3 regions of the Listeria grandensis genome follow, and region 2 is predicted to be linked to each of the others. Evidence: predicted binding sites of a transcription regulator. Region 2 holds the regulator's gene; each other region holds the start of a gene.
The links. Region 2 encodes Rex, which represses fermentation and respiration genes when NADH is low (regulators of the CRP and FNR family bind a similar motif). Its sites were predicted from a motif close to TTGTGAAATATTTCACAA; they were not measured.
Positions count from the first base shown of each region.

Region 1: a site for Rex is predicted at 1,564-1,581, ahead of adhE (bifunctional acetaldehyde-CoA/alcohol dehydrogenase). Genes of this name have one in related genera too.
Region 3: a site for Rex is predicted at 2,296-2,313, ahead of nirB (nitrite reductase large subunit NirB). Genes of this name have one in related genera too.

Region 1 covers NZ_JAASUG010000002.1:128,874-133,214, forward strand. Annotated here, with positions in the region: gene tsf (translation elongation factor Ts) at 1-48, opposite strand, end outside; gene rpsB (30S ribosomal protein S2) at 132-917, opposite strand; gene adhE (bifunctional acetaldehyde-CoA/alcohol dehydrogenase) at 1,744-4,341, shown strand, end outside.
Region 2 covers NZ_JAASUG010000001.1:239,495-243,835, reverse strand. Annotated here, with positions in the region: gene HCJ54_RS01085 (ABC-F family ATP-binding cassette domain-containing protein) at 1-1,356, opposite strand, end outside; gene HCJ54_RS01080 (redox-sensing transcriptional repressor Rex) at 1,739-2,380, shown strand; gene HCJ54_RS01075 (aminoglycoside 6-adenylyltransferase) at 2,433-3,242, shown strand; gene HCJ54_RS01070 (DNA glycosylase AlkZ-like family protein) at 3,245-4,309, shown strand; gene HCJ54_RS01065 (YdiK family protein) at 4,327-4,341, opposite strand, start outside.
Region 3 covers NZ_JAASUG010000008.1:131,217-135,557, reverse strand. Annotated here, with positions in the region: gene nirB (nitrite reductase large subunit NirB) at 1-2,276, opposite strand, end outside; gene HCJ54_RS11870 (precorrin-2 dehydrogenase/sirohydrochlorin ferrochelatase family protein) at 2,442-2,882, opposite strand; gene HCJ54_RS11865 (sirohydrochlorin chelatase) at 2,879-3,661, opposite strand; gene HCJ54_RS11860 (RNA-binding S4 domain-containing protein) at 3,677-3,940, opposite strand; gene HCJ54_RS11855 (putative polysaccharide biosynthesis protein) at 4,017-4,341, opposite strand, start outside.

The DNA.
Region 1 (4,341 bases), on a different contig from region 2:
AGTTTTTTCGCGCAGTTCTTTTACCATTTGAGCTGTAACGTTAGCCATTTACAATTCCTCCTAATATAAAAATCTTTGAAAAAAGGTGATAAGAGATTGCCACTTATCACCTTGTTAGTTGTAAATCGTTTTTATGCTTCTGTAGTTGGTTCTTCCGCAACAGGAGCCGGAGCTGCTGCAACAGTTTCTTCAACAACTGGAGCTTTTACTTCTTCTACAGGAACTTCTTGCTCTTCACCTTGATTTACTTCGATGATTGCATCAGCCATTCTAGCAGTCAAAAGTTTAACCGCACGAATAGCATCGTCATTTGCAGGGATTACGTAATCAATTTCATCTGGATCACAGTTTGTATCTACAATACCGATGATCGGGATGTGTAATTTACGAGCTTCTGCAACAGCAATACGTTCTTTACGAGGGTCAACGATGAACAAAGCGTCAGGAAGACCTTTCATATCTTTAATACCGCCTAGGAATCTTTCTAATTTCTCTTGTTCTTTCTTAAGTAGAACAACTTCTTTTTTAGGAAGGACTTCGAAAGTACCGTCTTCTTCCATTTTTTCGATTTTCTTAAGATGTTTAATACGTTTTTGGATTGTTTCAAAGTTTGTCAATGTTCCACCTAACCAACGATGGTTAACGAAGTATTGACCTGAACGAATCGCTTCATCACGAACGGAATCTTGCGCTTGTTTCTTAGTTCCTACAAAAAGGATTGTTCCACCGTCAGCAGAGATTTCTTTCATGAAATTGAAAGCTTCGTCTACTTTCTTGACAGTCTTTTGTAAATCGATAATGTAGATACCATTTCTTTCTGTGAAGATATATTTCTTCATTTTTGGGTTCCAACGGCGTGTTTGATGACCGAAATGTACCCCAGCTTCTAACAATTGTTTCATTGAAATAACAGGCATGTTATTCCCTCCTATTGGTTTTATTTTTGCGGATTCTTCCGCCCTCCGCATGTATCAACCAGACAAAGACTTGCATGCAAGCACCTTTTGTTCTGTCCACCATGCGTGTGTGATTTAACACTGTTTTCTATAATAGCACAAAGTTCGCATTGTGACAAGCGTTTTGCAGTGTTTCCTCCTGTTTTATATGCCTACGAAAAACTATGCTAATCCCTTAAATCAGTCTTCTATTCATGTCTATGCCCAGAAAACGACGTGTACACATTTATCGTATTGCAAATGCATCATCCCAGTCATAGCGTGGTCAAAGCTTTGGCAATGATTTATCCGAATACTAGAGAAAAAGTAAGAATCGGCATGCCAAAACACTCAAAATACGTCCAGCCCTCCAGAAACGTCGGTATTTGAAAAGCAATCATAAAAACGGAAAGCCACGATACAAAAATTGCATAGCATTGAATCCGTTTCCTCCATATTGTTACTTCTCTTTCTAGAAAATACACTATTTTATTGGGAAATTATGCGATGCTCCTGTTAAACTCTTACAATCCAATCAAGCGACGCTCCTCTATTTTCTCAAAATGTATAGGTCAAACAGTTCATTTCTCTTCTTCATACTTATATCCATTTTACCATTTTCAGCATCAAGTGAATATATTCACAATAAACTGTAGACAAAAACTTTGTGAAGTGTTACACTTACATTGTAAATAAGAAATCCAGAAAGATGACGGCGAGTCGACCGCCGCAATTTTTTTGGAACAATAGGGACGTTAAACGTCACAATAGGACGTTTTAAGTCCCTATATCATTGGAGGGTTCACAAATGGCAATGAAAGAAAAAGCTGTTAATGAAGTAGTAGAAGTTCAAAAAGTAATCGATACACTCGCAAGTAACGGACAAAGCGCACTAAAGGCGTTCGCCGATTTTGATCAAGAGAAAGTAGATAATATCGTGCATGCGATGGCCTTAGCTGGTCTTGACCAACATATGCCACTTGCTAAACTAGCGATTGAAGAAACAGGTCGCGGAATCTACGAAGATAAATGTATTAAGAACATTTTCGCAACAGAATATATTTGGAATAACATCAAAGCAGACAAAACAGTCGGTATTATTCATGAAGATAAACAAACCGGCGTGGTTGAAATTGCAGAACCAGTCGGCGTTATTGCTGGGGTAACACCTGTTACAAACCCCACTTCTACGACACTTTTCAAAGCAATCATTGCAATCAAAACACGTAACCCAATTATTTTTGCCTTCCATCCAAGCGCTCAAAAATGTTCCTCTGAAGCGGCTCGTGTCGTATATGAAGCAGCAGTTGCGGCAGGCGCTCCCGAACATTGTATTCAATGGGTAGAAAAACCATCGTTAGAAGCGACAAAACAATTGATGAACCATAAAGATGTAGCGCTCGTTCTTGCAACAGGTGGTGCTGCCATGGTTAAATCAGCGTACTCTACTGGTAAACCGGCACTTGGCGTTGGCCCTGGTAACGTTCCCGCTTACATCGATAAAACAGCGAAAATCAAACGTGCAGTAAACGACTTGATCCTATCGAAAACATTCGATTACGGTATGATCTGCGCCTCTGAACAAGCTGTAATCGTCGACAAAGAAGTGGCTAAAGCTGTTAAAGACGAAATGGAAGCAAATAAATGCTACTTCGTTAAAGGTGCTGAGTTCAAAAAACTAGAAAGCTATGTGATCAATCCAGAAACACACGCGTTAAATCCAAATGTAGTCGGTAAATCCCCTGCTTGGATCGCAAACGAAGCTGGTTTCAAAGTTCCAGAAGATACAAAAATGCTTGTAGCTGAAATTAAAGGTGTGGGCGATGATTACCCACTATCTCATGAAAAACTAAGCCCAGTTCTAGCTTTCATTGAAGCAAAAGACCAAGCACAAGCCTTCGATCGTTGTGAAGAAATGCTCGTATACGGTGGTCTCGGTCATTCAGCAGTTATTCATTCTACAGATCGCGAAGCACAACTTGCATTCGGCTTGCGCATGAAAGCATGTCGTATCATTGTGAACGCCCCATCTGCTCAAGGCGGAATCGGCGACCTTTACAATGGCTTCATTCCTTCTCTAACACTCGGTTGCGGATCTTATGGTAAAAACTCTGTATCCCAAAACGTTAGCGCAACAAACCTTTTAAACGTGAAACGTATCGCAGAACGGAGAAATAATATGCAATGGTTCAAACTGCCACCAAAAGTATTCTTTGAAAAATATTCCACACAATATCTACAAAAAATGCCTAACATCGAACGCGTATTCATCGTAACCGACCCAGGAATGGTTCAATTTAAATACGTTGACGTTGTTATCGAACACTTGAAAAAACGTAGCAATAATGTGGACTATCAAGTATTTGCAGACGTAGAACCAGACCCATCTGACGTTACCGTTTATAAAGGTGCAGAATTAATGAAAGACTTCAAACCAGATTGCATTATCGCACTTGGTGGTGGTTCCGCAATGGATGCTGCCAAAGGAATGTGGTTATTCTATGAACACCCAGAAGCTTCATTCTTCGGTTTGAAACAAAAATTCTTAGATATTCGCAAACGCACATTCAAATATCCTAAACTTGGTGAAAAAGCGCAATTCGTTGCTATCCCTACTACATCTGGTACTGGATCTGAGGTTACTCCTTTTGCCGTTATTACAGATAAAGAAAATAACATTAAATACCCACTAGCAGATTACGAGCTAACTCCAGACGTAGCAATTGTCGATGCACAATACGTTATGACTGTTCCAGCTCACATCACTGCTGATACAGGTATGGACGTATTAACACATGCGATTGAGTCTTACGTATCTGTTATGGCGAGCGATTATACACGCGGATTATCTCTACGTGCCATCGAAATGGTATTCGAATCATTACGTGCTTCCGTACTTGAAGGCGATGAAGATGCCCGTGAAAAAATGCACAACGCTTCCGCTATGGCAGGTATGGCCTTCGCCAATGCTTTCCTAGGAATTAACCATAGTTTAGCACACAAAATCGGGCCTGAATTCCACATTCCTCATGGCCGTGCCAATGCTATCCTTATGCCACACGTTATACGTTACAATGCAACAAAACCTAGAAAACATGCGTTGTTCCCAAGATACGAGTCTTACCGTGCAGACCAAGATTACGCACAAATCGCTCGCGTATTAGGTCTTCCAGCTTCGACAACAGAAGAAGGCGTGAAATCACTAGTTGATGCGATTATTAGCCTTGGTAAAGATTGCGGAATCGACATGAGCTTGAAAGGTCAAAACGTTGATAAGAAAGCATTTGACGCAGTGGTTGATACACTTGCTGATCGTGCGTTTATGGATCAATGTACGACTGCTAACCCAGTTCAACCGCTCGTTTCTGAGTTGAAGGAAGTTTATATGAATGCTTATAAAGGTGTT
Region 2 (4,341 bases):
GCCACCGCTCAGCGTATTAACGACTTTCAAAACATCATCATCTGAGAATAAGAAATTACCTAGCGTCGTACGAATGGTCTGCTCATCTAATTCTGGATAATCATCCCATAGCTCGTGCAAAATGGACTTATTCGAATTTAGTTTTGCCTGCTCCTGATCATAGTAACCAATCTGAACATTTGTACCGAAACGGAAGTCGCCAGAAAGGGCAGGAATGTCGCCAATTAACGTTTTCAGTAAAGTCGATTTCCCAATCCCGTTCGGTCCAACAAGCGCGATACTCTCATGACGCTTCATGTCGAACGTCAATTTCTCAGAGACCCGCTTATCGACAGCATATCCAATCGCTAAATTCTCTACAAAAAGGACATCTTTACCGCTAGCACGCTCAAATTGAAAACCAAAATGTGCCGTTTTTTCACTGCCTTGCGGTCGATCCAAACGATCTAATTTTTCTAGCTGTTTCCGCCTGCTTTGTGCCCGTTTAGTTGTCGACGCACGCACGATATTTCGCGCTACAAAATCTTCTAATTTTGCGATTTTATCTTGTTGTTTATCGAATTCTTTCCACTGTTGTTCCAACTTCGCCTGTTTTTGAATGAGGTAACGGGAGTAATTGCCGACATAGCGATCAATCTGCGTACGGCTAATTTCATACACCTGATTTACCACTTTATCGAGAAAATAACGGTCATGCGATACAATCAATAAGGCGCCTTTGTAATTTTGCAAATAGGTCTCTAGCCACGAAAGTGTTGCAATATCCAAATGGTTGGTCGGCTCATCGAGAATTAAAATATCGTGACGCGCCAAAAGTAATTTCGCCAATGCGAGCCGCGTTTTCTGACCACCACTGAGCGATTCAATCAATTTCTCATAATCTGCCTCGAAGAAACGCAATCCATGCAAAACAGAGCGGATGTCGGCTTCGTATTGGTAACCGCCTTGTTCCTTAAACGTGTGTTGTAGCTGATCATATTCTTGCAACGTCTGCTCATATTGGTCTTTGTTTTCATAAATTGCGGGATCACCAAGCCGTTCTTCTAGCCCACGTAATTCCTGTTCCATCGCTTGTAAGCCGGTAAAAACAGTTAACATCTCCGCCCATATTGTTTTCGTCGATTCAAGACCTGTGTTCTGCGCTAAATAGCCAATTTGAACATGTTTAGGCTTGGAAATCGTCCCACCATCGTAGCTAATCTGCCCAGCAATAATCTTCAAAAGTGTGGATTTCCCAGCACCATTTCGTCCCACAAGCGCAATGCGGTCATTCGTTTGTACTTCTAATTTTATATTTTCTAATATCGTTTCAGCGCCAAAATTCTTGACAATCTGCTGTACTTGTAAAAGTATCATATTGTTTACCCCTTCAACTTTAAATATCTATATCCTCCTAGTTTATCGCAAAGCAAGCGTAGAAGCAATGGTCTGAGAAAGGAAACGCTTACGATAATAAAATTCACAAACTTTATATTGTGAAAATGTTAGCAATTTGGTATATTTTGCTGTATAATAGAAGATAGGAAGAGTTGTAACAAAATAGTAACATACTTTTTGAGCAAAAACATTGTGAAATTTATGTGGAATGTTTATAGTGAATAAGCAAGCATGTGAAATGAACAACGATAGAATTAGCGCAATCGTTTTTGTTGTAAATGCATGTTTAGTAGCACAAGGAAGAAGGAGCACCAGTTGCTTTTTTATCCACTTAAAATCAAAAGGAAGAAGGGAAACAAACATGATCGAGGAAACGGGCAAGATTCCACAAGCCACAGCAAAGCGTTTGCCGCTGTACCACCGTTATTTAAAGTATCTACACGAATCAGGTAAGGAGCGAGTATCCTCCGCAGAATTAAGCGAGGCCGTGAAAGTGGACTCAGCAACGATTCGCCGTGATTTCTCCTATTTTGGAGCGCTTGGTAAGAAAGGTTACGGTTACAATGTGTCCTATATTTTGGATTTCTTTAGTAAAACACTGAGTCAAGACAAGCAAACCAGCGTAGCTATTATCGGGGTCGGTAACTTAGGGACTGCACTATTACACTACAATTTCATGAAAAATAATAATATAAAAATTGTCGCGGCATTTGATGTCGATGCGAATAAAGTTGGAACAGTACAGCAGGATATTCCAATTTATCACTTAAATGACATGCAAGATTTGCTAAAAGAAAACAAAGTCGAAGTCGTGATATTGACAGTACCATCTGATGAGGCGCAAACAACGGTCGACCGTTTGCTAGAAGCTGATGTGAAAGGAATCTTAAACTTTACTCCAGCACGTATCAGTGTACCAAAACATGTGCGCGTGCATCACATCGATTTGACAACTGAATTACAAACACTGATTTACTTCTTGGAAAACTATCCAAATAAATAATGAAAACCTTGGCCAGACAATTGCGTTTGGCCTTTTTGATTGGAGAGGCGTTATGATGCGACATAAGATATTGGAAAGGATTGTGGCGTGGGGGAAAGAACAGGCGCAGGTTCGAGCATTGGTGCTGGAAGGATCCCTTGCGAAACAACAAGGCATTGACGAATTATCAGATTTAGATATCAACGTTTGGTATGAAGGTGAAATTCCGTTTGGGCAAACAATCTCTTGGCTTGCCGATATTGGCGAAGTGCTGATCGAAAACCGACTACAGATGGAGACGCCAGCAGGGATGATAAACACGCAGCTCGTTATTTTTGGGAACGGCGTGAAAGTAGATTTCTCCTTTTGGCCGGTTTCACTGCTTGAAAAAGCGTTTCCTTACTATGAAAAACTCGAAATCTTGCTGGATAAAGATTCACAGGCAGGACAAATCAAACAATGCATATCTGAAAAAAACGGAGCAAGGATGGAAAAAGCCAAATTTGACCGGATCGTCAATGAATTTTGGTTCGAATTACACTACGTTGCGAAATTCTTAAAACGAGGAGAAATTTGGTTTGTGCAAGGAATCCAAGCTGGTATTAGAGAGAATTACTTGCTACCTTTACTGGAAGAAAGCGCACGTTTGAAGGGACAGAAGCTATCTTTTTCAGGTCGGAAAATCGAAAATTGGACAGACACAACACGTTTAGCAGCCATTTTTGCAGATTACTCATTAGCTTCCAATTGGCAGGCGATGTGGGAAGAGATCGCTTTATTTGAGGAGATATCGAATTTTATCGCCTTACAGTACCATTTTGCCCTTCCTCAAGTTAAAATAGAACGAATGAAAAATTTACTTCACAGAATTCAGGAGGGATAAGCATGTTGACACAAAATGAAATAACACAAATCAGGCTTCAGAAGCTCGGAATGGTAGAAAAATTTGATGACCCGAGCCGCTTCATGCACCAAACTATCGCCTTGCAGTCGCAAAACCATCAGCCAGCGCTTGTGAACTTGTTACAGCATGTGGCTATGACATGGGAAGAGGCAAGCCGATTTTTTGAAGAGAAAAGCGTGATAAAAATCTGGGCAAACCGACTGACGCTACATACATTTCTAGCAGAGGACTGGGAAATGGTCTATCGTGTTTTTGGCACGAGAACGAATATTGTCCACCGACTTTGCCAAAAAGAAGGCGCTGATTTAGAGGCGATTTTAGCGGAAATGGACAGGCTTGGAAGGCGGCAGGAAATCATCAGTCGGAAAGAATTAGAGGCTATAATTGGGGATTATTCCTCACAAGTCACCTCAGGAATTATTGCACAGGCTGCGATACAGGGAAGTTTATACTTATTGCCGTCAAGCGATGGGATTAGAAATTATAGTCATAGAATGAGGTTGGGAAATTATGAAGAATGGGAATCCGATCCAGTGCGTAATCAGGAAGCGATGAAGCATTTAATCCGCCGTTATTTGAGTGGTTACGGTCCAGCAACATGGAAGGATTTCAGGCATTGGAGTGGTTTGAACGCTGGTGAGATCAAAGCCGCGACACTTTGTTTAGCAGATGAGCTAGATACTTTTGAAATAGAGGGTGAATCCTATGTTGCTCTAAAAGGCGAGCAAGTTCCGACAGACGCAACTCGAGTATTTTTAACAGGGAAGTTTGACCAGTCGATCATCGCTTATAAAGATCCGACATGGATTATGACAGAAGCACAGCGAAAATCCGCTTGGACGGTTAATGGTCACTGCTCAGCGATTATCATAGCTGGAAACCGGGCAGTGGGGCTTTGGAAATATGAATGGAAAAAAGACATCTTACTGTTTACCATTTCGTATTTTGAAGAAGCAAGTTTTCAAACGGAAATAAAGCAGGAGCTTGAGCGTTTCGCATCACGAATCGAACCGCGCCCAGCAGAAATTAAATATGTAGGCATATAAAAAGAGCAGGAATTACCCTACTCTTTTTTTTT
Region 3 (4,341 bases), on a different contig from region 2:
TCGAGGATGATTTCGCGGACGTGCTCCATGCCCATTCGCTCTAGCCACGGCGCGGTTCGTTCCATGTAGACGCCCGTTTCCCTATAATATTGGACGAAAGCACCACATATATCGAGCACTTCTTGTTCGGTTGCTACAGTTGTCAAAAGTTGTGCTTCTTTGACTTCTGTCCCGCCGTTTCCGCCGATATAAATTTGGTAGCCATTCTCGATACAGATGATCCCGTAATCTTTGATGCCTGATTCGACGCAACTTCTTGGGCAACCAGAAACACCCATTTTGAATTTATGCGGCGTATCAACGAACTCAAATTGACGTTCTAAAGCTTCGCCGAGCGCCAGCGCATCTTGTGTGCCAAAACGACAAAATTTCGAACCGACGCAGGATTTAACGGTACGCAATGTTTTTCCGTAGGCAAATCCAGAGCGCATATCGAGCTCTTCCCAAACTTTCGGAAGGTCTTCTTTTTTCACGCCATAGAGTCCTATGCGCTGGCCGCCAGTCAGTTTTAATAATGGAATATCGTATTTTTCTGCGACTTTCGCGATTTGAATCAATTGTTGCGGATCTGTTTGACCAGCATACATTCGTGGGATCACAGAGTACGTACCATCATTTTGAATATTGGCGTGTAGCCTTTCGTTGACGTAGCGACTTTCTGGTTCATCGGCATGTGTTTTCGGCCAGACCATGTTGAGATAATAATTGAGTGCTGGCCGACATTTGGAGCAGCCTTCTGGATTCCGAAACGCTAATACGTGGCGGACTTCTTTTGCAGTTTGTAGTTGTTTCGATCTGATTTGAATGATGAGTTGGTCACGCGTGAAGTCGGTACAACCGCATATTCCGACTGGTGCTGCGCTCACGAAATCATCGCCAAGTGTGTGTTCTAAAATATCGCCAATGATCGGCTTGCATTTCCCACAGGAACCACCGGCTTTTGTATGGGCTGTAACTTCCCCGATTGTCGTGAGACCTTTTTCTGTAATCGCCTTCGTGATGGCACCTTTTGTGACGCCATTACAACCGCATACGGACGCATCGTCTGACATTTCAGCAACGCTCGTACTCTCTACTTCTCCTGATTTATGCAATAAAGAAACGAGTGTGAAATCGGTTAGTTCTTCTTCTTTTTTGAGGAGATTGTAAAGACGGTTTCCCTCGGTCGTATCACCGTAAAGTACGACACCAACCAGTTTTCCGTCGCGCATGAATATTTTTTTGTATTTGTTTTCGATGCTGTTAAAAATAGTGACGCCTTTGATTTCCGCGTTTTCTTTAATGTCGCCTGCCGAGAAAAGGTCGCAACCGGATACTTTGAGTTGGGTGAACATCTTGCTACCGTGGTACCCTTTTGTTGCAATGTCACATAGTCGATCGGCGAGCACTTTTCCTTGTTCATAAAGTGGTGCTACAAGGCCATATGCGATGCCATTATGTTCCGCACACTCCCCCACCGCAAAAATGTCTGGGTCTGCCGTTGTCATGAAATCATCGACTAGGATACCGCGTCCTGTTGGTAAATTCGCCTGTTGCGCCAATTCGATTTCAGGCTTGATTCCGATCGCCATGACGACAAGATCCGTCTCGATTTGCGTGCCATCCTTAAAAGCTAGCCCTGTCACGCGTGATTTCCCGAGGATTTTTGAGGTTGCTTTTTGCATGAGGAATTTCATGCCTTGCGCTTCCAAGTCTGCTTTTAAAAGTTCCCCTGCTTTTGCGTCAAGTTGGGTTTCCATGAGCCATTCTGCGAGGTGGATGACAGTGACATCCATGCCTTGATCAAGCAAGCCTCGCGCGGCCTCTAGACCGAGTAAACCACCGCCAATGACAGTAGCTCGTTCGTATTTTTGCGATATGTCGATCATTTTTTCTGTGTCGTTAATCGTGCGGAAACCAAGTACGCCGTCGAGATCCGCGCCAGGAATTGGGAGAATAAATGCTCTAGATCCAGTCGCTAAAATAAGCTTGTCGTAGCTGATGTTACGCTTCGTAGTCGTTACGGTTTTCGTGTGTCTATCGATAAGTAGTGCCTGTTCACTCGTATGTAAGTCGATTTGGTTGTCTTTATACCATGCTTCGTCGTTCAGGATAATTTCGGATGGAGCCATCTTGTTTTGCAGAATATTGGATAGCATGATTCGGTTGTAGTTCGGATACGGCTCGTCGCCAATGATGGTGATGGCGTATTTACCTGGCTCGCGTTCCAGTATTTCTTCGATAGTCCGCACACCGGCCATGCCGTTACCGATCATGAGTAGTTTTTGTTTTGGCATTGGTTTCCCCTCCTGTTAATTGTGAATATATGCACAATTAATTGTAAAATTAGATGTCCTTATTATACAGGGATTTGGGAATCTCGAATATGAGGGGAAACACTGAAAAAGTGTGGTGGTGGGCTTATTCCGCATGATATGATGGACAAATTTGGAAGCAGAACGCTAAAATTCGGTGTTCTGCTCTATTTTTGTACGGATGTTTTTGGATCTGGCTGGGTCAGTGCCATCCGTGGATATCGCGATCAGGTGGTCTGCTTTTCGGATCGTTGCCATGTTGAAAAAATCCGATCGGGTCTTATTGCTACAATCGTTGACTAATTGGGGCGCGGTTGCATCTGTCGTCACTCGGGTGTTTATTTCTGGATCGTTCGTACAGCAAAAAATGAGGAATGCGTCTTTGATATGTGCAGCATGATAGTTTTCTTGGATTCGTGTGATGGGCATTTCTTGTAGCGTTTTTGTGAAGGTGGGTGCGATAACCGTGATGCTGGCGCCAGTCGGGAGTAGTCCTTGTGCTTTACGAGTCGCTATTTTGCCACCGCCGATGATGGCTACGTTTTTATCCGCTAGCTGGAGTAGAATTGGATAGCCTATGATTGTCATTGGGACACCTCTGCGATCTTGCGAAGTACGGCGGGCGCGAGGCTGGAATCTAGTTCAAGACAGTTGGTTTCATGCCATGTGGTATTGGGGGTATGCTCGCTTACCTCCTTGATTCCAGCGCGGATTTTATCGACAAGCTGGCCTGTGAAAAGGAAATAGGGCATCCAATAGATATCATCGTTTGTTGCCGCGAGTTCTGTGGCAACTTGGCGATAGTTAGGTTCGCCGTGGAGCATGCCTAGTGTGACCGGGTTGCCGAGCTCGGCGCTAAGTTTCTCTGCGACGCGCTGCATCTGGATTCGCGGTTCGTGATAAGTTGCGCTGCCGTGAGCGATGACGAGAATCGCTGCGCTTCTTGCTGGACTTGCTGCTTTGATTCGTGATGCGGCAACAGCAATCGTTTCCTCTTCTGCTCCAAATGTATCAGCAATTTGGAAAATCACATCTGGATGAGCTTTTTTTAGCGCGGTGACTTGTTCCGGAATATCTTTTGTCGCGTGCATGGCTGGGAAAAGTAGCATCGGGATCACCGTGATTTCGGACGCACCGGCTTTCATCAGAGCCTCACCAACCAGCGCCATCGTTTCGTCTTCTTTTTCTAGGAAAGCGATTTTTTGATGGGTTTCTGGTCGTTGTTGCATGATTTGTTCTACAAAACGGCGAAATTCGCGATTTTTCTCGGGTAAACGGCTACCGTGAGCGACGTACATGATTGCTCTCATTCGTTTTTCCTCCTCAATGATGTGAAAAAAGAGCTTGAAACCACGTGCGCGTCTCAAACTCGTATTTTTCGTTTATTCTTCGTCTTTGCGTTCTTCTTTTAAAATCGTGTACATTTCTGTCGCGACTTCTTTACGGGCATTTTCCTCTAAACGATCGATTTGTGCCGTCACTGTTTTTTGACCAAATTTGATGATTAGTTCATCGCCGGCTTTGACATTGGTGCCTGGTTTGGCAACCGTGCCGTTAACAGAAATCCGACCTTTTTCAGCGACTTCTTTTGCGACGGTTCGCCGTTTGATCAGTCGTGATACTTTTAAAAATTTATCTAAACGCATTGAATCAGCCATGTTACATCCTTCCTTTGCTTGTAAAATTTATCTTTATCTTCGCACGGTTAGGCGGAAATTGCAACTATCTACGATGGATTTTGTTAGCGAGCCAGAGCAGTTTTGAGCCGAATGGCATGAAGATTAGGTCGCGTGTCGTGAGTAGTTTGAACTTGATGAGGCAGTAGAAAAAGATGATTCCTCCGATGAGTGCGCCGAATAGGGCTTGGACCGCGCTGCCGATGCGGCTTGTGAGTGGCCAGAATGCTTCCCACGCGACGGGAACAATGATCATCGCTACAAAGGCAAGCAGTGCCCAGCCGATCATGTTTTTGCGGATGAACGGGATGGGGAGCTGGCGTTTGAGCAGAACGCAGCACAGGATGAGCGTCGCGCTGAGGCCAATGACG